2 regions of the Streptomyces inhibens genome follow, and region 1 is predicted to be linked to the other one. Evidence: riboswitches for the same ligand, from Rfam matches in the RefSeq annotation. Region 1 holds a riboswitch; the other holds the start of a gene.
What was found. Region 1 has a riboswitch for S-adenosylmethionine ahead of thrC (threonine synthase). Riboswitches for the same ligand answer to the same signal wherever they lie in the genome.
Positions count from the first base shown of each region.

Region 2: another riboswitch for S-adenosylmethionine. It lies ahead of KI385_RS13295 (aminotransferase class V-fold PLP-dependent enzyme); the one in region 1 lies ahead of thrC (threonine synthase).

Region 1 covers NZ_CP084681.1:5,894,487-5,905,460, forward strand. The annotation lists gene KI385_RS26925 (ROK family protein) at 1-199, opposite strand, end outside; gene KI385_RS26930 (extracellular solute-binding protein) at 427-1,698, shown strand; gene KI385_RS26935 (DUF3263 domain-containing protein) at 1,832-2,251, shown strand; gene otsB (trehalose-phosphatase) at 2,340-3,248, shown strand; gene KI385_RS26945 (alpha,alpha-trehalose-phosphate synthase (UDP-forming)) at 3,569-5,008, opposite strand; gene KI385_RS26950 (glucosyl-3-phosphoglycerate synthase) at 5,058-6,020, opposite strand; SAM riboswitch class I at 6,193-6,354, shown strand; gene thrC (threonine synthase) at 6,372-7,655, shown strand; gene KI385_RS26960 (MoaD/ThiS family protein) at 7,738-8,016, shown strand; gene KI385_RS26965 (cold-shock protein) at 8,439-8,642, shown strand; gene groL (chaperonin GroEL) at 8,994-10,616, shown strand; gene KI385_RS26975 (DUF998 domain-containing protein) at 10,935-10,974, shown strand, end outside.
Region 2 covers NZ_CP084681.1:2,864,497-2,875,470, forward strand. The annotation lists gene KI385_RS13260 (hypothetical protein) at 1-1,374, opposite strand, end outside; gene KI385_RS13265 (C40 family peptidase) at 1,426-2,469, opposite strand; gene KI385_RS13270 (C40 family peptidase) at 2,742-3,770, opposite strand; gene KI385_RS13275 (NYN domain-containing protein) at 4,074-5,447, opposite strand; gene KI385_RS13280 (hypothetical protein) at 5,466-5,705, opposite strand; gene KI385_RS13285 (rhomboid family intramembrane serine protease) at 5,989-6,669, shown strand; gene KI385_RS13290 (Lrp/AsnC family transcriptional regulator) at 6,666-6,947, shown strand; gene KI385_RS13295 (aminotransferase class V-fold PLP-dependent enzyme) at 7,011-8,393, opposite strand; SAM riboswitch class IV at 8,575-8,692, opposite strand; gene trpD (anthranilate phosphoribosyltransferase) at 8,784-9,848, opposite strand; gene qcrB (cytochrome bc1 complex cytochrome b subunit) at 9,988-10,974, opposite strand, start outside.

The DNA of each region.
Region 1 (10,974 bases):
CCGTGCCGAGGTCGCGGAGCTCGTCGGCGAAGTCGAGGATGGCCTCGACGACCGCGTCGGGGCCGCGCTCGCGGCCGGTGGGGCGCCGCGCCTCGTACAGCAGAACGGGGGGCGTCCTTCCGGTCGGCGCGGCATCCACCCCTACGAGGGCGGCTTTCATCCCGGTGCCGCCCACATCAAGGGCGATGACGTGTCTCACGGGAACAGTTTCGCGCGATCCGCCCTGAAAGGTCTAGTCCACTCACCGTGCGGATCGTGCCGGGGACCTGCGGGAAGGTCGATTCCGGGGGAAGAGGGGGGGTGGTGTAGACCTTGTAAAGAACGCGGGAGAGACTCGCTGTTCATGCCGATCGAGGGCGATCCCCGAGACGGCGGGGCATGCCCCGGCAAGAACACGTAATTTCGGCACAAAAGGCGGCAAAAGCGGTGCAGCGGCGGTACTTGAGCCTGGCGGCGGCGACAATCGCCACCTCCATGACACTGACTCTTACCGGCTGCGGCAGCGGCTCGGGCAGCGACGGCGAGGTCACCCTCAAGCTGATCGCGGCGGATTACGGCGACAGCAGGTCCAACGGTTCCCAGCACTACTGGGACCAGCTCGCCCGCGCCTTCGAGAAGAAGAACCCCGACATCAAGATCGATGTCGAGGTCTACAGCTGGACGGACGTCGACAAGAAGGTCGAGAACCTGGTCGAGGACGGCCACGCCCCGGACCTCGCACAGATAGGCGCGTACGCCGACTACGCCGCCAAGGGCAAGCTCTACAGCGCCGACGAGCTGCTCTCCATCCCCACCCAGGCCGATTTCACCACCTCCCTCGCGGAGGCCGGCGAGTACAACCGGGTGCAGTACGGCATGCCCTTCGGCGCCAGCACCCGGCGGCTCTTCTACAACAAGAAGCTGTTCACCCAGGCCGGCATCACCGCCCCGCCGCAGAGCTGGAACGACATCGCCCGCGACGCCCAGCTGCTGAAGGCGCACGGCGTGAAGATGCCGTTCGCGCTGCCGCTCGGCCCGGAGGAGACCCAGGCCGAGACGCTGATGTGGCTGCTCAGTGGTGGCGGCGGCTACATCGACAGCATCGGCAAGTACCGGATCGACTCCCGGGAGAACGTCAAGACCTTCAACTGGCTGAAGGACGACCTCGTCGGCAAGGGCCTGACCGGCACCGACCCCGCCAAGCTCAACCGCGAGGACGCCTTCCAGGGCTTCGCCGAGGGCAAGGTCGGCATGCTCAACGGCCACCCCACCCTGATGAAGCAGGCCGAGGACAAGGGCATCGACTACGGCACCGTCGAGCTGCCCGGCATCAACGGCAAGGCCAAGGCCACCATGGGTGTCGCCGACTGGATGATGGCCTTCAAGCAGGGCGGCCACCGTACCCAGGTCGGCAAGTTCCTGGACTTCGTCTACAGCGCGAAGAACGTCGAGGAGTTCTCCGGCGAATACGGCCTGCTGCCGGTCACCGCCTCCGCCTCCCAGGCGATGCTCGCCGACGACAAGTACAGCAAGCTGCACGGCTTCCTCAAGCAGCTCGCCACCGCCGAGTTCTACCCCGCGAACAAGACCTCCTGGCCCATGGTCTCCAAGAACATCAAGGCCAGGATGGGCGCCGCGGTCGGCCCGAAGGGCAATCCGGCCGGTGTGCTCACCGACCTCCAGAACATGGCGGACACGGCCGACAACGCCGCCCAATGACGGTGTGCGGACGGATGCCGGCGGTACCTCCCGGCGAGAGCCGGGGGAGGGTGTACGGGCAGGTGCGCGGGCGTACGGCGGCCGGGGCGACGTGCCGGGCATTGTCCGACCGTGCGCTTATCGTGGAAGCGTGATGGCGGGCGGTACGCAGGACACGGGCGGGGCGGAGGGCAGGGACCCCTCGGCCGGTGCGGGCGCTTCTGCCGGTCCGGGTGCTCCGGGTGCTCCGGCCGGTTCGGGTGCTCCGGCCGGTACAGGTGCTCCGGCCGCCGGTCCGGGCGCTCCGGCCACCGGTTCGGCCGACGAGCCCGGGACCCGCGAGCCCGCCGCCGGCCTCTCCGCCCGCGACGAGGCCGTCCTCGCCGTCGAGCGTCGCTCCTGGCCGGGCCCCGGCCCCAAGGAGCGCGCCATCCGCGAGCAGCTCGGCATCTCCCCGACCCGCTACTACCAACTCCTCAACGCCCTGCTGGACGACCCCCGCGCGCTCGCCCACGACCCCGTCACCGTCAACCGCCTGCGCCGGATACGGGACGCCCGCCGCGCCCGCCGGTGACGGCGGCGCCCGACCGCCGCCCCGATGCGCCCGTACACCCTCTCCCGGCTACCCCCAACGCCCGCCCGGCGCCGGTAAGGTCGGCGCCATGGGCAGCCCCCCGAACGCCGCGCCGCAGTCCCAGCCGACACCCGAATCCGTGCCGACACCGCGTACCGCCGCCGGCCGCGAAGGCCTCGCCGCGCTGCTGGCGCACCCGGAACGCACCGTCGTCGCCCTCGACTTCGACGGCACCCTCGCCGATATCGTCCCCGACCCGGAAAAGGCCCGCGCCCATGAAGGCGCCGTCGCCGCACTCGCCCGTCTCGTCCCGCGGCTGCGCGCCGCCGCGGTGATCACCGGCCGCCCGGCCACCGTCGCGGTCCGCCTCGGCGGCTTCGCGGACAACCCCGGCCTGGCCCACCTCACCGTCCTCGGCCACTACGGCGCCGAGCGCTGGGAAGCCGCCACCGGCACCGTCCACGCCCCCGCCCCGCACCCCGGCATCGCCGCCATACAGGCCGAACTCCCCGGCGTCCTGGACGCCTCCGGCGTCTGGCACGGCACCTGGGTCGAGACCGCCATCGAGCGCAAGGGCGGCCACGCCATCGCGGTACACACCCGCCGCGCCGCCGACCCCCAGGGCACCTTCGACCGGCTGCGCCGCCCGCTCACCGCGCTCGCCGAACGCCACGGCCTGATCGTCGAACCGGGCCGCTTCGTCCTGGAACTGCGCCCCCCGGGCATGGACAAGGGCGTCGCCCTCGCCGAATGGGTCCGCGAGACCGGCGCCGCCACCGTCCTCTACGCCGGCGACGACCTCGGCGACCTGGCCGCCTTCGCCGCCGTCGAAAAGCTCCGCTCGGACGGCCTCACCGGCGTCCTGGTGTGCAGCGGCAGCGACGAGGTCACCGAACTCGCCGAACGCGCCGACCTGGTGGTCGACGGCCCGACCGGCGTCGTGGGACTGCTCGGCACCCTGGCCGACCGCCTCGCCGAAACCCGGGCCGGCAGCTAAGGGCTGTCCCGTAATCCCTGGTGGATCAGCGCACGGCGTCAGATGCACTGCGTTCTCCCCCACGCCTTAAGGGCGCAGGAGGGGCCCCCACCGCTCACTCCGTCTCGGCTCTTCATTCGCTGTACGGATGCCGAGCTGCATCGCAAGGCGGAGGGACGTCCGGATACTGGGTGTATCCGGATGTTCCGACAACGCGGCGTGGGGGCACCTCCCAGCGTTAGCTGGGGGAGTGCCGTAGCTGTCGTCGTGCGCCCGCCAGGGATTACGGGACAGCCCTTAGGCCGACGCCTGGGTCGGTGCCCGCCGACGGGACTGCCCTCTCACTCCTTCAACGCCCGCAACTGCTCCAGGAACCACTGCGCCGGCGGCAGCGCCGTGGCCGCCGCCGCCAGCCGCTGCGTGCGTGCGTCGCGCTCGCCGGCGTCCATCGACAGCGCCTCGTGCAGCGCCCGCGCGGTGCCCGTGACGTCGTACGGATTGACCGTGAGGGCGTCCGTGCCCAACTCCTCATGGGCGCCGGCCTCCCGGGAGAGCACCAGCACACAGCCCTGCTCGGAGACCACCGGGATCTCCTTCGCGACCAGATTCATCCCGTCCCGGATCGGATTGACCAGCGCCACGTCCGCCAGGCGGTACGCGGCCAGCGACCGCGCGAAGTCGTCCTTCACATGCAGCTCGACCGGCCGCCAACTCGGCGTGCCGTACTCGGAGTTGATCTCCTCGGCCACCCGCCCGACCTCCGCCGTGTACTCCCGGTACACGGCCAGGTCCTGGCGCGACGGATAGGCGAAGGCCACATGCACCACGCGCTCGCGCCATGACGGGTGGTCCACCAGGAGCTGACGGTAGGCCAGCAGCCCCCGGACGATGTTCTTCGACAGCTCGGTGCGGTCCACCCGGACGATGGTCCTGCGGGGCGCGCCGTCGGGATCCGTACCGATCTGCTCGCGCAGGGTGGCCTGGCGCTCGTCGACATCCGCCCGCCGCGACCGCTCCCGCAGGAACTCGGCGTCCGCGCCGAGCCCGTGGACGGCGATCCGGGTGTTCCCCGTGCCGCCGACCACCGCGGCGCAGCATCCGGCGAAGGCGTCCGCCCAGCGGTGCGTGAGGAACCCGAGTTGGTCGGCGCCCAGCATCCCCCGCAGCAGCTGCTCGGCGATGTCGTCCGGCAGTATCCGGAAGTACTCCGGCGGCGCCCACGGAGTGTGCGAGAAATGGGAGATTCGTACGTCGGGCCGCAGCTCCCGCAGCATGCCCGGCACCAGGGCCAGGTGGTAGTCCTGCACCAGCACCGCGGCGCCCTCGGCGGCCTCGTCGGTGAGCGCCTGGGCGAAGGCGCGGTTGTAGGCCTCGTACGACGACCACTGCGTCCGGAATTCCGCGCCGAAGGCCGGCTCCAGCGGCGTCTGGTACAGCATGTGGTGGACGAACCACAGCACGGAGTTCGCGATGCCGTTGTAGGCGGCGGCATACACCTCGGCCGGAATGTCCAGCATCCGGACGCGCTGTCCGCCGGTGTCGCCGGGATGCAGCGCACCACCCGTCTGCCGTACGGCCTCCCGGTCGCCGTCACCGAGCGCGGCACACACCCACACCGCGTCCGTGTCGGGCCCGATGGCCGACAGCCCGGAGACCAGCCCGCCACCGCCGCGCTTGGCGGTCAGCGCGCCGTCCTCCCCCAGGGCGTAAGAGACCGGACCGCGATTGGAGGCGACAAGAACCTCGGCACCTGTCTGGACCGCACTGCGCTCGGAGACCATGTCGCGACATTAACCCGCCACCGATCCGCGCAAACGTACGGAGCGCCGGTCAGGCCGCGCGTCGCGCCGCGTACTCCGGAATTTCGGCCATCGGGGGCCGCTCCTCGGTGTCCACGTCCGTCGTGCGCGGCACGAAGCCCTGCTCGCCGCGGTCGAACTGGGTGAGCCGGGGCCGCACCAAGTGGCCGCGGGCCAACCGTAGTTGGGCGGTCCGGTAGATCGCGGCGGCCATCCGGCCCAGCGCCTGGCCGCCCTGGTGGCGGTGCTTGCGCACGCCGACGTCCACCTGGGCGAGTGCGTCCAGACCAACAGTGTGCAGCGCGTCGACCAGCAGCCCGAGCTCCACGCCGTAGCCGACCGGGAACGGCAGCCGCTCCAGGAGGGAGCGGCGGGCCGCGTACTCGCCGCCCAGGGGCTGGACGAAGCCGGCCAGCTGCGGCCAGTGCAGATTGAGGAGCGGGCGGGCGACCAGCTCGGTGACCCGGCCGCCCTGCCCGGCGCCGGAGCCGGCACCGCCGGTCTCCAGGGGACGGTCGTACATCGCCTTGACGAATTGGATGTCCGGATCCGTCAGCAGCGGCCCGATGATCCCCGAGACGAAGGTGGACGAGAATTCGCGCAGGTCGGCGTCGATGAAGCAGATGATGTCGCCGCTGGTGGCCAGCAGTGAGCGCCACAGCACCTCGCCCTTGCCGGGCACCGCGGGCAGCCGCGGCAGCACGCTGTCGCGGTGGACGACCCGGGCGCCGGCCGCCGCCGCGACCTCGGCGGTGCGGTCCGTGGAGCCGGAGTCCAGCACCACCAGCTCGTCGACGAGCGGGACCGCGTCGGTCATCAGCTCCTCGCGGATGACCGTGACGATCGCCCCGACGGTGGCTTCCTCGTCGAGCGCGGGCAGTACGACGCTGACCGTACGGCCCGTCTGGCGCTTGGCCTCCACCAGCTGCCCCAGGGGACGGTCCGCGGCGGACCAGGAGCGGCTGCTGAGCCAGCGCTCCACCTCTTCCAGCACGTCTACGACTCCTCGGTGGCCGCCGTATCAGCGGCCCGTGTGATCCATCTCGCGGTTCGGACGACTATCTCAACTGTCAGTGCCTTCGGTTACAGTCTTGAACAACGCGGATGACCGTCGCATGTCGGGGTCGCCGCCGCACAAACGCCTGGGTTTCGTCCCAGTGCCATACCGCTCATCCAGAGGGGCAGAGGGATACGGCCCGTTGAAGCCCCGGCAACCCTCCAGCCGGTCTTGCCGCCAGGACGCAAAACGTCCCGCGTGCGCGAGGCTCCCGGCTAGGGAAGGTGCCAAATCCGTCTCGTGGCGAGATGCGCCGCGAGGAAGATGAGGAGAAAGGGCCTCGCCTCCATGGCTGTGCAAGTCACCGAAACCACTCCCGCCGTCGCTCTGGGTCCTGCCGTCGCGCTCTCCTGCCGCGAGTGCGGAACGCGCTTCGACCTCGGTCCGATCTTCGCGTGCCAGGAATGTTTCGGGCCGCTCGAAGTCGCCTACGACCTGCCGAGCGGCGATCCCGAGAGCCTGCGGAAGCAGATCGAGGCCGGCCCGAACAACATCTGGCGCTACGCCCCGCTGCTGCCCGTCCCCACCGACGTGGCCGACAAGCCCAATCTGAACCCGGGCTTCACCAAGCTCGTCAAGGCCGACAACCTCGCCCGTGAGCTGGGCGTCACCGGCGGTCTGTACGTCAAGGACGACTCCGGCAACCCGACGCACTCCTTCAAGGACCGCGTCGTCGCGATCGCCGTCGAGGCCGCCCGCGCCTTCGGCTTCACCACCCTCTCCTGCTCCTCCACCGGCAACCTCGCCGGTGCGGTCGGCGCCGCGGCCCGCCGCGCCGGTTTCAAGTCCTGCGTCTTCATCCCGCACGACCTGGAGGCCGGAAAGGTCGTCATGGCCGCGGTCTACGGCGGCGACCTGGTGGGCATCGAGGGCAACTACGACGACGTCAACCGCTTCTGCTCGGAGCTCATCGGCGACCCGCTCGGTGAGGGCTGGGGCTTCGTCAACGTCAATCTGCGTCCGTACTACGGCGAGGGTTCCAAGACCCTCGCGTACGAGATCTGCGAGCAGCTCGGCTGGCAGCTCCCGGACCAGATCGTCATCCCGATCGCGTCCGGCTCGCAGCTGACGAAGATCGACAAGGGGCTCAAGGAGCTGATCGCCCTCGGCCTGGTCGAGGACAAGCCCTACAAGATCTTCGGCGCCCAGGCGGAGGGCTGCTCGCCGGTGTCCACGGCCTTCAAGGCCGGGCACGACGTCGTCCGCCCGCAGAAGCCGAACACCATCGCCAAGTCGCTGGCCATCGGCAACCCGGCCGACGGGCCGTATGTGCTCGACATCGCGCGCCGTACGGGCGGTGCGGTGGAGGATGTCAACGACGAGCAGGTCGTGGACGCGATCAAGCTGCTGGCCAGGACCGAGGGCATCTTCGCGGAGACCGCGGGCGGAGTGACCGTCGGCGTGACCAAGAAGCTCATCGAGGACGGTCTGCTCGACCCCACCCTGACCACCGTCATCCTCAACACCGGTGACGGCCTCAAGACGCTTGACGCCGTCGCCCCGACCTCCGGGCCCACGGCCACCATCCGTCCGGACCTGGACGCGTTCCGCGCGGCCGGCCTGGCCGGCTGAGGCCGCCGGCCGGTCCGCGCACGAGGCCGCGCCGCAGCCCCGAACCCGTACTCCGTAACCCCTGTCCCCGGAAGGCAGAACCATGAGCGTCAAGGTCCGCATCCCCACCATCCTCCGCACGTACACCGGCGGCGAGGCCGAGGTCACCGCCGAGGGCGCGACCCTCTCCGAGGTGATCGCCGACCTGGAGAAGAACCACCAGGGCATCGCGGCCCGTGTACTGGACGACGCCGGCAAGCTGCGCCGTTTCGTGAATGTGTACGTCAATGACGATGATGTGCGCTTCGAGCAGGGCCTGGAGACGCCGACTCCGAACGGCGCGGGTATCTCGATCATTCCGGCGGTCGCCGGCGGGTGCTAATTTGCGCCATCTCTTCACCTTCTTGACCGGAATTGCCCCGTCCATTGAAATCGGACGGGGCAATTCCGTTTAGTGAAAGGGGATACCATTGGGGCGATCCCCCTCCGCATATCTCCGCGCGCGTGCCGAACGCATATGAGAACGGGGAGAGTTGTGTCCAAAGTGTGGGCGGCATTTGTCGCTTAGGTGCGCTATGCCTGGCCCGACTTGCCCCGGAGAACCGGGACTTCAGCGGATATTGCCGATTCTCCGACGCCAGAATTCTCGTCCGATTGACCTGTTGCGCTGGGCATCTGTGCAGATACATTCAGCGGCGGTCGACGCGTTCCGGCGCACACCCCACGGGCCTTTCGCGGGGTGAGGTCTGACCCGGGTCCGCGGAGTGCGGTCCTGCGCAAGGGCCAGTAATAGGGGAGTTAGGCATGGCTCAGGGCACCGTCAAGTGGTTCAACGCGGAGAAGGGGTACGGCTTCATCGCGGTCGACGGTGGTGCGGATGTTTTCGTCCACTACAGCGCGATTCAGATGGACGGCTACCGCACCCTTGAGGAGGGCCAGCGGGTCGAGTTCGAGATCTCGCAGGGCCAGAAGGGGCCGCAGGCGGACATGGTCCGGGTGGCCGGCTGAGGCGCCGACCGACTGCTGCGTGGTGAAGGCCCGTATCCCAGAGGGGATACGGGCCTTCTGCTGTCTTCCGCCGTCCTCCGCGCGGGGGGTGCCGGCCCAAGCCGCTTGCGCCCTCCCGTCGCCCGACCGCCACCCCTAAAGGGGGCTCCTTGTGGAGCCGCTTGCACTCTCGGGGGTCGAGTGCTAATCATTGCGTTAGCACTCTCCCAGTGAGAGTGACAGAACTTGGATCGGGTCAGTGAGGTCCGCAGGCCGAGTGGGGCAAGGAACCACAAGGGTTGCAGGCCGTCCGTCGCGGGCACCGGCGCGGTCCACGAAGAACGCCACCCCTGTCCGGGAGGACCACTTCACATGGCCAAGATCATCGCGTTCGACGAGGAGGCACGGCGCGGTCTCGAGCGCGGGATGAACCAGCTCGCCGACGCCGTCAAGGTCACCCTCGGCCCCAAGGGCCGCAACGTCGTCCTCGAGAAGAAGTGGGGCGCCCCCACGATCACCAACGATGGTGTTTCCATCGCCAAGGAGATCGAGCTCGAGGACCCGTACGAGAAGATCGGCGCCGAGCTGGTCAAGGAGGTCGCGAAGAAGACGGACGACGTCGCCGGTGACGGCACGACGACCGCGACCGTCCTGGCCCAGGCTCTGGTCCGCGAGGGCCTGCGCAACGTAGCCGCCGGCGCCAACCCGATGGCTCTCAAGCGCGGCATCGAGCGCGCCGTCGAGGCTGTCTCCGCCGCCCTGCTGGAGCAGGCCAAGGACGTGGAGACCAAGGAGCAGATCGCTTCGACCGCCTCCATCTCCGCCGCCGACACCCAGATCGGCGAGCTCATCGCCGAGGCCATGGACAAGGTCGGCAAGGAAGGCGTCATCACCGTCGAGGAGTCCCAGACCTTCGGTCTGGAGCTGGAGCTCACCGAGGGTATGCGCTTCGACAAGGGCTACATCTCGGCGTACTTCGCCACCGACATGGAGCGTATGGAGGCGTCGCTCGACGACCCGTACATCCTCATCGTCAACTCCAAGATCGGCAACGTGAAGGACCTGCTGCCGCTCCTGGAGAAGGTCATGCAGTCCGGCAAGCCGCTGCTGATCATCGCCGAGGACGTCGAGGGCGAGGCCCTGTCGACCCTGGTCGTCAACAAGATCCGTGGCACCTTCAAGTCCGTCGCCGTCAAGGCTCCGGGCTTCGGTGACCGCCGCAAGGCCATGCTCGGCGACATCGCCATCCTCACCGGTGGCACCGTCATCTCCGAGGAGGTCGGCCTCAAGCTGGAGAACGCCGGTCTCGACCTGCTGGGCCGCGCCCGCAAGGTCGTCATCACCAAGGACGAGACCACCATCGTCGACGGTGCCGGCGACAGCGACCAGGTCCAGGGCCGCGTCAACCAGATCCGCGCCGAGATCGAGAACTCCGACTCGGACTACGACCGCGAGAAGCTCCAGGAGCGTCTGGCGAAGCTGGCCGGCGGCGTGGCCGTCATCAAGGCCGGTGCCGCCACCGAGGTCGAGCTCAAGGAGCGCAAGCACCGCATCGAGGACGCCGTTCGCAACGCGAAGGCGGCCGTCGAGGAGGGCATCGTCGCCGGCGGTGGCGTCGCCCTGCTCCAGGCTTCCTCGGTCTTCGAGAAGCTCGAGCTCGAGGGTGACGAGGCCACCGGTGCCGCCGCTGTGAAGCTGGCCCTGGAGGCCCCGCTGAAGCAGATCTCCGTCAACGGCGGCCTTGAGGGCGGCGTTGTCGTGGAGAAGGTGCGCAACCTGCCCGTCGGCCACGGCCTGAACGCCGCGACCGGTGAGTACGTCGACATGATCGCCGAAGGCATCATCGACCCGGCGAAGGTGACCCGCTCTGCGCTGCAGAACGCCGCCTCCATCGCCGCGCTCTTCCTCACCACCGAGGCCGTCATCGCCGACAAGCCGGAGAAGGCCGCCGCGGCCGCTCCGGGCGGTATGCCGGGCGGTGACATGGACTTCTGATCCTCTGGATCAGAGCGCTGATCCTCCGGGATCACACGTCCACACGTTCGTCGGGGCGGCACCCTCCTCCCAGGGGGTGCCGCCCCGACGGCGTTCTCCGTGCCTTCGGCGTGCCCCGGCGGGGCGCGCCGCCGACCGCGTAATGATGACGATGACGTTGTGCCGACTCCGATGTGGACGGCAGGCGGCCGGTCATCAATGTGGATCTTGGGGTGGATGCACCCTGCGCGATCAAGGCGATGGGGTGTTCGTACGAACCGGGGCACGCAGGGACACGACCGGGCCGCACAGGGGCGCCGGCGCGTCGCGGCGCTCCTGTTGGCCGCGGCCGCGTTGCTCTACAACGGCTGGCTCCTGG
Region 2 (10,974 bases), 3.0 Mb from region 1:
CCGCTTCACATAAGCCCGCCACCGACGGGTGAACTCCTCCAGGCCGACGCCCAGTTGGGTCCGCATCGCGCGGTCCGTGCGGTCGGCGCGGGACGGCGGGCGGTCCGGGTGGTGCCGGCCGGGGGATCCCGCCCGGGCGGTGCCGTGGGGCGCCGCCGTCCCCTGCACGGCCTCCATGGGCGCGCCCGTGTTCCCGGCCGAGGCGGGTATCCCGCTCTTGCCCGCCGCCCGGTAGAACGTGATCAGCTTGGCCTCGCCCCACTTGTCGGCGATCATCCGGCAGGCCAGCCAGCTGCCCTCGTACGCCTTCGCCAGCCGGTCGGCGCCGGCCTTGAAGCCGAAGTCGGCGTCGGTCGGGAGGCGGGCGGGGAGCTTGCCCCCGGCGAGCGCGCGAGTGAGTTCGGGGGCGGCGGTGGCGGGCTTGCGACGGGTACCGCGGTAGGCGACCCAGTCGGCGAAGCCCTCGGAGAGCCACAGGGGGGTGGCCGCGGTGGTGACCGTACGGGTGGCGACATGCGTGGTCTCGTGGGTGAGGACCACCTTGCGGCCGAGGTCGTTGAGCTCCTCGTACGCATCGGGGTTGACGATCACGCGGTCCGCGGGCGCGCTCGTCGACACCCCCGCCTCGCCGGTGGTCACCGCCGCGATCCCGGCATAGCCGGACGGGTCGTCGCTGCCCATCAGCTGCGCCATCCCCTCGACCGAGTCGGGCGCCTCCACCACCACCTTGTGCGCCCACTTCCCCTTCCAGGCGTCGGAGACCACGGGCACCGCCTGGTCCACCCGGCGCGCCAGGTCCCGCAGCCGCGCCGGATGCCCGGCGCCGCCCAGGACCAGGCTGTAGCGCCCGCGGACCAGCCGTACCGGACCCTGGTCCCACAGCTGGCGGGTGCCGATCCTGCCGACCGCCGTGCCGTCGGTGTCCGAGGAGATCAGCCAGCGGCCGTCGCGCTCGGTGAGCGTGAGGTACTGGACGGCGTTGACCGGCGCGGTGTCATAGCCCTTGAGGCGGTAGCGCAGCCGTACCTTCGCGGCCAGCTGTTCACCGCCGTCGGGGAGCGGGAAGGCGTCGGTCGAGTCGAGGTCGTAGTTCCAGTCGGCGAGCGGGACACCGGCCAGGTGGGCGAACATGGCGCGCTGACTGTTGCGGTAGCCGGTGGCGCGGGGGTCGACGGCGGCCAAAAAGCCCGTCTCGTCCCGCTGCCGGACGGCCTGGGCACGGGCGTCGAGCATGCGCTGGACGTCCGGGAAACGGGCCGACGGCGAGGGCGCGGGCCCGCAGCCGGCCACGGGGGCGAGCAGCGCGAGGAGCAGCGCGGCGCAGCCCGCCGCCCGGGCACGCGACGGCGCCCGTCTCGCCCACTGGTCTGACATGCGGACGATCGTAGATCCGGGCCGGCCGGGGCAAAAACGCTGGGATCCGCCTCAGGGCCTGGTGACGGCCGAGATCGGCATCATCGCGACCGGGTCGTAGCGCACCCGCGCGCCGGGATAGGGCGCGTGGACCACATGGCCGTTGCCGACGTACATCCCGACGTGACTGGCGTCCGAGCGGTAGATGACCAGGTCACCGGGTTGTGCCTGGCTGAGCGGGACCTGCCGGCCGGCGCCGCGCTGGGCCTGCGACGTACGGGGCAGCCAGACGCCGGCCCGGCCGTAGGCCCATTGGGTGAGTCCGGAGCAGTCGAAGGCGGAGGGGCCGCTGCTTCCCCAGGCGTACGGGGAGCCGACGGCGGCGCGCACCGCGGCGACGGCCGCGGCGGCCCGCCCGGAGGCCGGTACGGCGCCGCCCAGGTCGGGGACCACCTCGCCGCGTCCATCACTCCTGGAGGCCCGGGCGTAGGCCTCCCTGGCGTCCCTGGGGAGCGCGTTCAGCAGCCGCCGCGCGGCGGCCAGCTTGCGCTGGACGTCCTTCTTGTGGCGGGCGACGTCCTTGCGGCCGGCCTCCAACTCCGCCAGCTTGCGTACGGTCTCCCGGCGCTGCTGTTCCAGGGACCGCTGCGCCGCCCGCAGTTCGTGCAGCCGGCCGGCCTGCGCGTTGCTGAGCCGGTCGAGTGTGGAGGCCTTCTCCAGGTAGCTGTCGGGCCGCTCGGAGAGCATCAGCTTGAGGGTGGGGTCCAGCCCGCCGTCGCGGTACTGGGCGGCGGCCAGCGCGCCGAGCCGGCCGCGCATCCGGTTGACCCGCTCCTGGGCGCGGGCGGTGCGGTCCTGCAGGGTCGCCACCTCGTCGCGCAGCTGCTTGGCCCGGGCGTCGGCGCCGTCGTACTTCTCGGTGGCCCGCTCCGCCTGCTCGTAGAGCTTGTCGACCTGTGCGGTCGCCGCTTCGCGGCCGGCGACCGGGTGTTTCGCGGGGTCGGCGGAGGCCGGCTGTGCCGACAGCGCGGCGGCGGTCGCCAGGGCGGCCGACAGAACGGTGACCCCGGCGAGGGTGGTCTGGCCCTGCTGCGAGGTACGGCGGTGGGACACCACGAGAGCCGCACTCCTTTCGATGGGGGTCCCCCCCCCTGTTCGAGCGCAGCCGAGAGCTTGGGGGAAGACCCTGCCGCCCTGGAGGGCGTCGGTGACCGGATGCTGCGAGGGCAGACAGTAACGGCGCCGGTCCACACCGAACAAAGACCACTTTTCGTACGCAAAAAGCCGCCCCGCCGGTGACTGTGCAGGTCACCGGCGGGGCGGTAGGTCAGCGGCGAGGGCCGCAGTTCGCCCGAACGGGCGTCAGGTTGAGAGTGTTGTGAGGCTTTTCAGACCCGGACGCCGAACGCGAACGGCATGTTGCCGATCGCCTCGTAGCGCACGGAGGCGCCGGGCTTCGGCGCGTGCAGCACCTGGCCGTTGCCCGCGTAGAGGCCGATGTGGTGCAGGTCGCTGTAGAAGAGCACCAGATCGCCGGGCTTGAGGGCGTCCTGCGAACCGATCCGGGTACCGGCGTTGGCCTGTGCCTGCGAGGTACGCGGCAGCGACTGGCCGGCCTGCTGGTAGGCCCAGGAGGTCAGACCCGAGCAGTCGAAGGACGACGGGCCGGTGGCGCCCCAGACGTAGGGCGAACCTATCTTGGACTGGGCGGCCTGCAGGGCGGCCGCACCGCGCTGCGAAGCGGGCACGTCATCGCCGAGGTTGACCCGCTCGTTGCTGCGGTTGGCGCGGTCCTCCTTGGCCTGCATGGCCGCCCGCTCCTTGGCGGTCAGGGTGTTGAGCAGCTCCTGCGCCTTGGCGAGCTTGCCCTTGATCTCGTCCTTCTTGTCACCGAGCGCCTTACGGGTCTCGGAGAGGTCCTTGATCTTGCTCGCGGCCTCCTCGCGCTCCTGGGCGAGCCGGCGCTGCTTGTCCGCGATGGTCTTCAGCTGCTCGGCCTGCTTGCCGCTCAACTGGTCGAGCGTGGCGGCCTTTTCGAGGTAGGTGTCCGGGTCGCCGGAGAGGAACAGCTGGACCGAGGGGTCGATGCTGCCGCTGCGGTACTGGCCGGAGGCGACCGCCCCCAGGCCCTTGCGGAGCTGGTTGAGCTCGCCCTGACCGCGGGCGACCTTGTCCTGGAGGTCGTCGACCTCCTTCTGGAGCTTGTCCTGCTGCTCCTTGGCCCCGTTGTACTTCTCGGTGGCCTGCTCGGCCTGCTCGTAGAGCTTGTCGACCTCGGACTTGACGTCCTTCTTCGACTGCTGGTGGGGGTCGGCCTGGGCGGCCTGGGACGAGAGGGCGACGGCCGCCGCGGCGGTGGCGGTGAGCACGGTCACGCGGGTACGGCTCGGCTGCTTGGGTCGACGGTGGGACGCCACGGGGGCGAGCTCCTTCTTCCTCCAGCCGCCTACCGGGAAGTGGGGGGGTAAGACCCCGGCTCCGCGTGAACGCCGCGGACTCGGCGGTACCTTCACTGTTCATCCCGGTTGGATGATCACCTGTATGAAGGTTCGGACTGACCTTAGTAACCGAGCTGTGATCGCTTCAAATCCTCACGGGAAAAATCTGCGCCACAAACCCCATCCTTTACCAACATCACACAGGCAGTAAGCATCAATTGACGCTCAGATACGGATGGCAAGCGACTTCCCGGGCTCCGGCGGCCCTCGGGGCGCGTTGCGTCAGGTGCGGGCAAGTCGTTTGAGGAGCAAGGCCGATGCGACCGGCCGCGCCCCGGCCTTGGCGACACCGTCGGCCACTTCCCGGTCCGTGGAGACCACGACGACCGGACGGCCGGGCGGTTCGGCCCTTACCAGCTGACGAATCAACTCATCGGCCGTTACGCCCGGTTTGCTGAAAAGGACCCGGACTCCACGCGGCGGCGCGAGCAGCACCGGCGCCGCCAGCTCCGCACCGTCGAAGACACACGTCATCTCCGCGCCGGTCTGCGCCGCCAGCACCGCGAGACCGCCCAGCAGCCGCAGCCGCTGCTTGTCGAGCGGCATGGTCGGATAGCCGGTTTTGGTGACGTTGTAGCCATCCACCACCAAATGCGCCTGAGGCAGCGCCAGAAGCTGGTCGAGCAGCGCCGGGTCCGTCTCCGACAGCGCCCGCGTGGCAATGTCCTTGGGCGTCATCCGGCCCGGAGCGACCGCCTCGACGGTGTCCGCCGGGTGGACGTTGGCGGGCGGTAGGGCCAGCTCGCGGCGCAGCCCCTGGGCCGCGTCCAGGACCGTGTCCAACAGCAGCCGCAGCCGCATGTCCTCGACGCTGCGCCCCTCGCGGGCGGCCCGCCGGCCGGTCTCCAGCAGCGCCTCGGCCTCGGCGATCCGGGCTTTGAGCCGGCGCAGCTCGCTGTCCGCCGCGGTCTTCTCGGTGGCCGCCCGGTCCCGCGCCTCGGTCAGCGCGGCCTCGGCCTTGCGCACCGCCGCCTCACCGCGCTTGACGTCACTCAGCGCGCTGCGCAGCTTGCGCCGCAGCGATTCGTTCTCCTTGCGGACGGCGTCCAGATCCGTCCTGATGCGTTCGGTGTCCGCACGGGCCTCACCGCGTGCCTGCGCCAGCTCCTCGCGCAGTCCGGCCAGCTCCCGCTCGGCCTCCTCGCCGGCCCGCTCGGCCCGCGCCCGCTGGGCCTCCTCACCCGCCGCCGCGACAAGCTTGACCCAGCCGTCCGGGCGCAGCACATAGGCGGCCGCGGCCACATCGAGCGGATCGGCCGCGGCGGGCGGGTTGCCGTGGTCCAGGGCCTCGGCCAGCTCCGGCTGGGCCTCGCGCAGCTTGGCCGCGATCCGCTGCCGGAAGACCGCATCGCTCTCCAGCGCCGCGGCCATCGCGTTTCCGGCGAACTTGGCCCGACGAGTCGGGGTGAACCGGGCGTACTGCCGCAGCGGCGATGGGAGTTCGGCGACCGTCAGCGCGCCGAACGACTCCGCGGTGAGCGCCACGACCCGGCGCCGTACGCCCTCGGGCAGCGGTCGGTCGAGCACTTCGTCCGCCGCACCCTCGGGTGCGTCGTCACGCTGGGCCCCCGGCTCCCCTTCTGGACGGTCCACCACGGCTGCATCGCTCCGATCTCAGGCGCTCGCGCCCGGACGGTCGACCAGCTCGATCTGGTCGACCGCGTTGCACCAGCGGCAGCGCACGGACTCGATGCTCTCACTGAGAACCTCGCGCTCCTCCACCTTCGGGTCCCCGGCCAGGTCCAGGTGGACGTACTCCACGACCTTGGACTGACGGGTCACATCGAAACGCGTGAGGTTGCCGCACAGCGTGCAACGCCACCGGGTTTCGGCCGTCGGCAGGGGAACAGCCATCGTGTCGTCCTCTTTCGTGCTCATCGATCTCGTGCTGTCGTGCGGTTCACGCGGTGCGCCGTCGGACTGCGGGAGTTCGCAAGGTTATGCCTGCAACCCTACGGCCTGATGGGGGGCCGGTGCGGGCCCCGCCCAGGAGCCGGGACGCGGCGAGGCACTCTGTCCCGATTGCCCCCCATTGAGCCATGATCGCTTCATGACGGCGCCGTCTTCTCCTCCTCGTCTGCCCGGTCTCACCCGTCCCGCGCACCCCGTCCGCTCCCTCAAAGCGCTCTTTTCACGGATGACGAATGTCCTGATCTGCCTGTGCTGCGCGGTCTTCGTGATCGGGCCCGCCTCCGGCCTGAACCGGATATACGGGAGCGGCGACGCCCTGTTGAAGGCCCAGACCGCGTATTTCGAGCGGTGGGGCGTGATCCCGCTGGATCTGTGGAGCGGCTCGGCGCGGGCGCTGATCACCCCGCTCACCGCGCTGTTCGTCCACGGCAGCTGGCTGCATCTGCTCGGCAACATGCTGTTTCTGTACGTCTTCGGCGCGATGGCCGAGGCACGGATGGGCCGGCTGCCGTTCGCCGCCTTTTACCTCATCATCGGCTACCTGGCACTGCTCGGCTACGCGGCCGCACACGCCGGCTCGGGCCAGACGCTGGTGGGCGCCTCCGGCTCGATCTCCGGCGTACTGGGCGCCTTCCTCTACCTCTTCCCCAAGGCCCGGGTCACCAGCGTCTTCCCGTTCCTGTTCTTCCTGCCGCTGCGCTTTCCCGCCTGGATCGTGCTGTTGTTCTGGTTCTTCCTGCAGTGGCAGGCCGCCCAGGACGACCCCCACGGCCCCGGTGTCGCCTACCTCGCGCATGTGGTCGGCTTCGCGCTCGGTTTCCTCTACGCATGGGTCCGCTACGGGAGGGATAGTGTGGGGGCCACCAGGGGGAATGTCCGGGCGACCGAGGGAGAGAGCCAGCCGTGATCACGTCGATCGTGCTCATCAAGACCAGCGTGGACCAGATCCCGGAGATCGCCGAGAAGATCGCCGCACTGGACGGCGTCAGCGAGGTCTACTCGGTCACCGGTGCGCACGACCTGATCGCCATGGTGCGGGTCGCCGCCCACGACGACCTCGCGGATGTCATCCCCGGCCGGATCAGCAAGGTGCCGGGCGTCGCCTCCACGGAGACGCATATCGCCTTCCGTACGTACTCCCAGCACGACCTCGAAGCGGCCTTCGCCATCGGCCTGGACGCGTAGGGCGTGTCCTAGGGCGTGCCCTGGACGCCGCGCCCGACGGCGAAGACCGCTCGGTCCTCGTCGTCAGGCCGAGGTGTCGGGCACGCAACGCCCGTCCTCGGTGCGGTAGTTCCAGCGCGCGCCGTCCGCCACCAGCTCCTTGACCGCCCGCACGAACCGCTCGACATGCTCGTCGGGGGTGCCGGCGCCGAAACTGACCCGGATGGCGTTCAAGGAACGCTCGCCAGGCGCCGTCTCCGGGGCACCGCACTCCCCCGGCTCCTGCGGCTCGCTGCCCAGCAGGGTCCGTACGAGCGGGTGCGCGCAGAACAGCCCGTCGCGCACCCCGATGCCGTACTCGGCGGACAGCGCGGCCGCGAAGTGCGAGCTGTTCCAGCCCTCGACGACGAAAGAGAGCACGCCCACCCGCGGGGCGTCGTCGCCGAAGAGCGAGAGCACATTGACCTCGGGCACCTCGGCCAGGCCCTCGCGGACACGGGCGATCAGCTCCTGCTCGCGGGCGACCAGACCGTCGAAACCGGCCTCGGTCAGCGCCTGGCAGGCGGAGGCGATGGCGTAGGCGCCGATGACGTTCGGCGAACCGGCCTCGTGCCGGGCCGCGGTGGTGTGCCACTCGACGTCCACACCGCCGTCCGTACGGCGGGAGACCTTACGGCTGGCGCCGCCACCCGCGAGGTACGGCTCGGCGGCCTGCAGCCAGTCGGCGCGGCCGGCCAGCACACCGGCGCCGAACGGCGCGTACAGCTTGTGTCCGGAGAAGGCGACCCAGTCGACGTCGAGCTCCGCGATGTCGACGGGGTGGTGCGGGGCGAGCTGCGCCGCGTCCAGCACGATCCGCGCGCCGTGCGCATGCGCGGCGGCCGCCAGCTCCCGCACCGGCCACAGTTCACCGGTCACATTCGACGCACCGGTCACACACACCAGCGCCGGCCCGTACGGCTCGCGCTCGGCCAGTGCCTTCTCCAGCGTGTCCACCGCCTGCTGCGGGGTGCGCGGCGCGTTCAGATACGTCACCGCGGTGTCCGGGCGCTGCTCCCACGGCAGCAGCGAGGCGTGGTGCTCGGTCTCGAAGACGAACACCCGGGTGTTCTGCGGGAGTACGGCGGCGAGCAGGTTGAGCGAGTCGGTGGTGGAGCGGGTGAACACGACCTGGTCGCCCTCCCGTCGCCCACAGCCGAGGAACTTCGCGATGGTGGCGCGGCTGTTCTCGAAGAGGTCGGTGGACAGCTGCGAGAGGTAGCCGGCGCCGCGGTGCACGCTGCCGTAGTACGGGGCGTAGGCGGCCACGTCGTCCCAGACCCGCTGCAGCGCCGGCGCGCTGGCGGCGTAGTCCAGCGCGGCGTAGTCGACCTCGCCGCCGGTCACGAGCGGGACCAGGACATCCCGGCCGAGAACCGGCAGCGGGGCACAAACGGAGCGGTCGGCGGCAACGGCGGAAACAGACATGGCGAACTCCCGTGAGAGATAAGCGAATTCGCTGCGGGGCGGGCGCGTCAGGGTGCGTCACAGCGCACGGCGGAGCGCCGCAGCGTAAAAAGAAAAGGGGTGCGGAAAAAGGGGCCGTCGGCCCTATCGCATTCGCTGATTCACGGAAGTTCTCCCTCGAGGACCAGGATCCCTGGCGAGGGATCCGCGCTTGCCGCAGACCTCGCTGCCTGCGGCCTGGTCATCACCCGGGGCACCCCGCCACGGAAGGAGGGTTGCCGGACAGCGGGCCGGGGCCTATGTCGCTGTCACTCGTGACCTGCGCAGCATCATGCCACACGATCAACAACGCACAAGCCCCGGTCCGTATGACGGACTGGGGCTTGCGTCACACTCTGCGTCACCGGCCGCTCATGCGTTGCTGGCGGCCACCCAGCGCTCCAGCACCCGCTTGGCCGCCCCGGAGTCGATCGAGGCGGCGGCCTTGTCGATACCGGCCCGGATCTGCTCCGCCAGCGGGGCGTCGGCCGGCTCCAGCGCGACCAGCGCCGCCGCGGAGTTCAGCAGCACCGCCTCACGCACCGGCCCGGTCTCCCCGTCCAGCAGCCGGCGGGCCACATCCGCGTTGTACGAGGCGTCCGCACCGCCCAGCGCCTCCACCGGCACCAGCGGAATCCCGACGTCCCGCGGGTCGAAGGCCTCCTCGCGCACCGCACCGTCCCGCACGATCCACACCCGGGAGGTCGCGGTCGTGGTCAGCTCGTCCAGACCGTCGTCGCCGCGGAACACCAGCGCCGAGGAGCCGCGCTCGGCGAGCACCCCGGCCAGGATCGGCGCCATCCGGGCGTCCGCGACGCCGGTCGCCTGGGCGCGGACCTTCGCGGGGTTGGTCAGCGGGCCCAGCACATTGAAGGTGGTACGGATGCCGAGCTGGCCGCGGGCATTGGCGACATGGCGCAGCGCGGGGTGGAACTTCACCGCGAAGCAGAAGGTGATGCCCGCCTCCTCCGCGACCTCGGCGACCCGCCGCGGGGTGAGATCGAGATTGACGCCGAGCTTCTCCAGGACGTCGGAGGCGCCGCTGGCCGAGGACGCCGCGCGGTTGCCGTGCTTGACGACCTTCGCGCCGGTGCCGGCCACCACGATCGAGGACATCGTGGAGATATTGACGGTCTTGGCGCCGTCGCCGCCGGTGCCGACGATATCGACGCTCGGCCCCGGCACCTCGATCAGCCGGGCGTGCGCGTACATCGTCCGGACGAGTCCGGAGATCTCCGCGACGGTCTCGCCCTTGGCCCGCAGCGCCACCGCGAACCCGGCGATCTGGGCGTCGCTGGCCTCGCCCCGCATGATCTTGTCCATCGCCCAGGCGGTGTCGTCCGCGGCGAGGTCACGGCCGTCGAGCAGGGCGTTCAGGATGCCCGGCCAGGTGCGGGCCGCCACGCTGTCGCCGCCAACCGGGGTCACAACGTTCATGGTCCACGCTCCTGGTTCGTCTCCTGCTTATGCCGTCACCCTACCGAGCCGGCGATATGCCGGAGGGCCCCGTCCGATCGCCGGACGGGGCCCTCTGGGTGGCGTACTACCTACGGTGCGCTACGAGGCGCCGAGGTGATCAGTGGTGGCCGTGGCCGCTGGTGATCTCCTGGTACTCCTCGACCGTGGGCTTGGCGATGACGTTGTCCTCGCCGTAGAAGGACTTCGAGAGCTTGGCGCGCAGCTTCTGCGAGCGCGACAGCTTGCGCTCGACGCCGTTCTCGTCGACCTCCGGGCCCAGCTCGAGCGGCTCGGGCTGCTCGTGCTGCGTGAGGACGTGCAGCTGCTCCTGGCTGAGCGGCTCGTGGACCTCGATGAACTCACCGTGCGGCAGGCGCTTGATGATGCCCGACTCGCGGCCGTGCAGCACCTTGTCCTTGTCGCGCCGCTGCAGACCCATGCAGATCCGCTTGGTGGCGATGAAGGCCAGCACCGGAAGGACGAAGAATCCGATCCGGACGAACCAGGTGAGCGAGTTGAGCGACAGGTGGAAGTGCGTGGCCCACAGGTCGTTACCGCCACCGATCAGCATCACGAAGTACGCGACCAGCCAGGCCACACCGAAGCCGGTACGGGTCGGGACGTTGCGCGGGCGGTCCAGGATGTGGTGCTCGCGCTTGTCACCCTTGACCCAGGACTCGACGAACGGGTAGACCGCGATGGCGACCAGGACCAGCGGGAAGATCAGAATCGGGATCAGCACACCGAAGTTGACGGTGTGACCCCAGAAGTTCCACTCCCAGCCCGGCATGACACGGACGAGGCCCTCGGCGAAGCCCATGTACCAGTCCGGCTGCGCACCAGTGGAGACCTGGTCCGGCCGGTACGGCCCTATGGCCCACACGGGGTTGATGCTGGCGATCGCGGCGATCACCGAGATCACACCGAAGACCAGGAAGAAGAAGCCTCCGGCCTTGGCCATGTAGACCGGCAGTAGCGGCATGCCCACGACATTGTTGTTGGTCTTGCCGGCACCCGGGAACTGGGTGTGCTTGTGGTAGAAGACCAGGATCAGGTGCGCCACCAGCAGGCCGAGCATGATGCCCGGCAGCAGCAGCACGTGCAC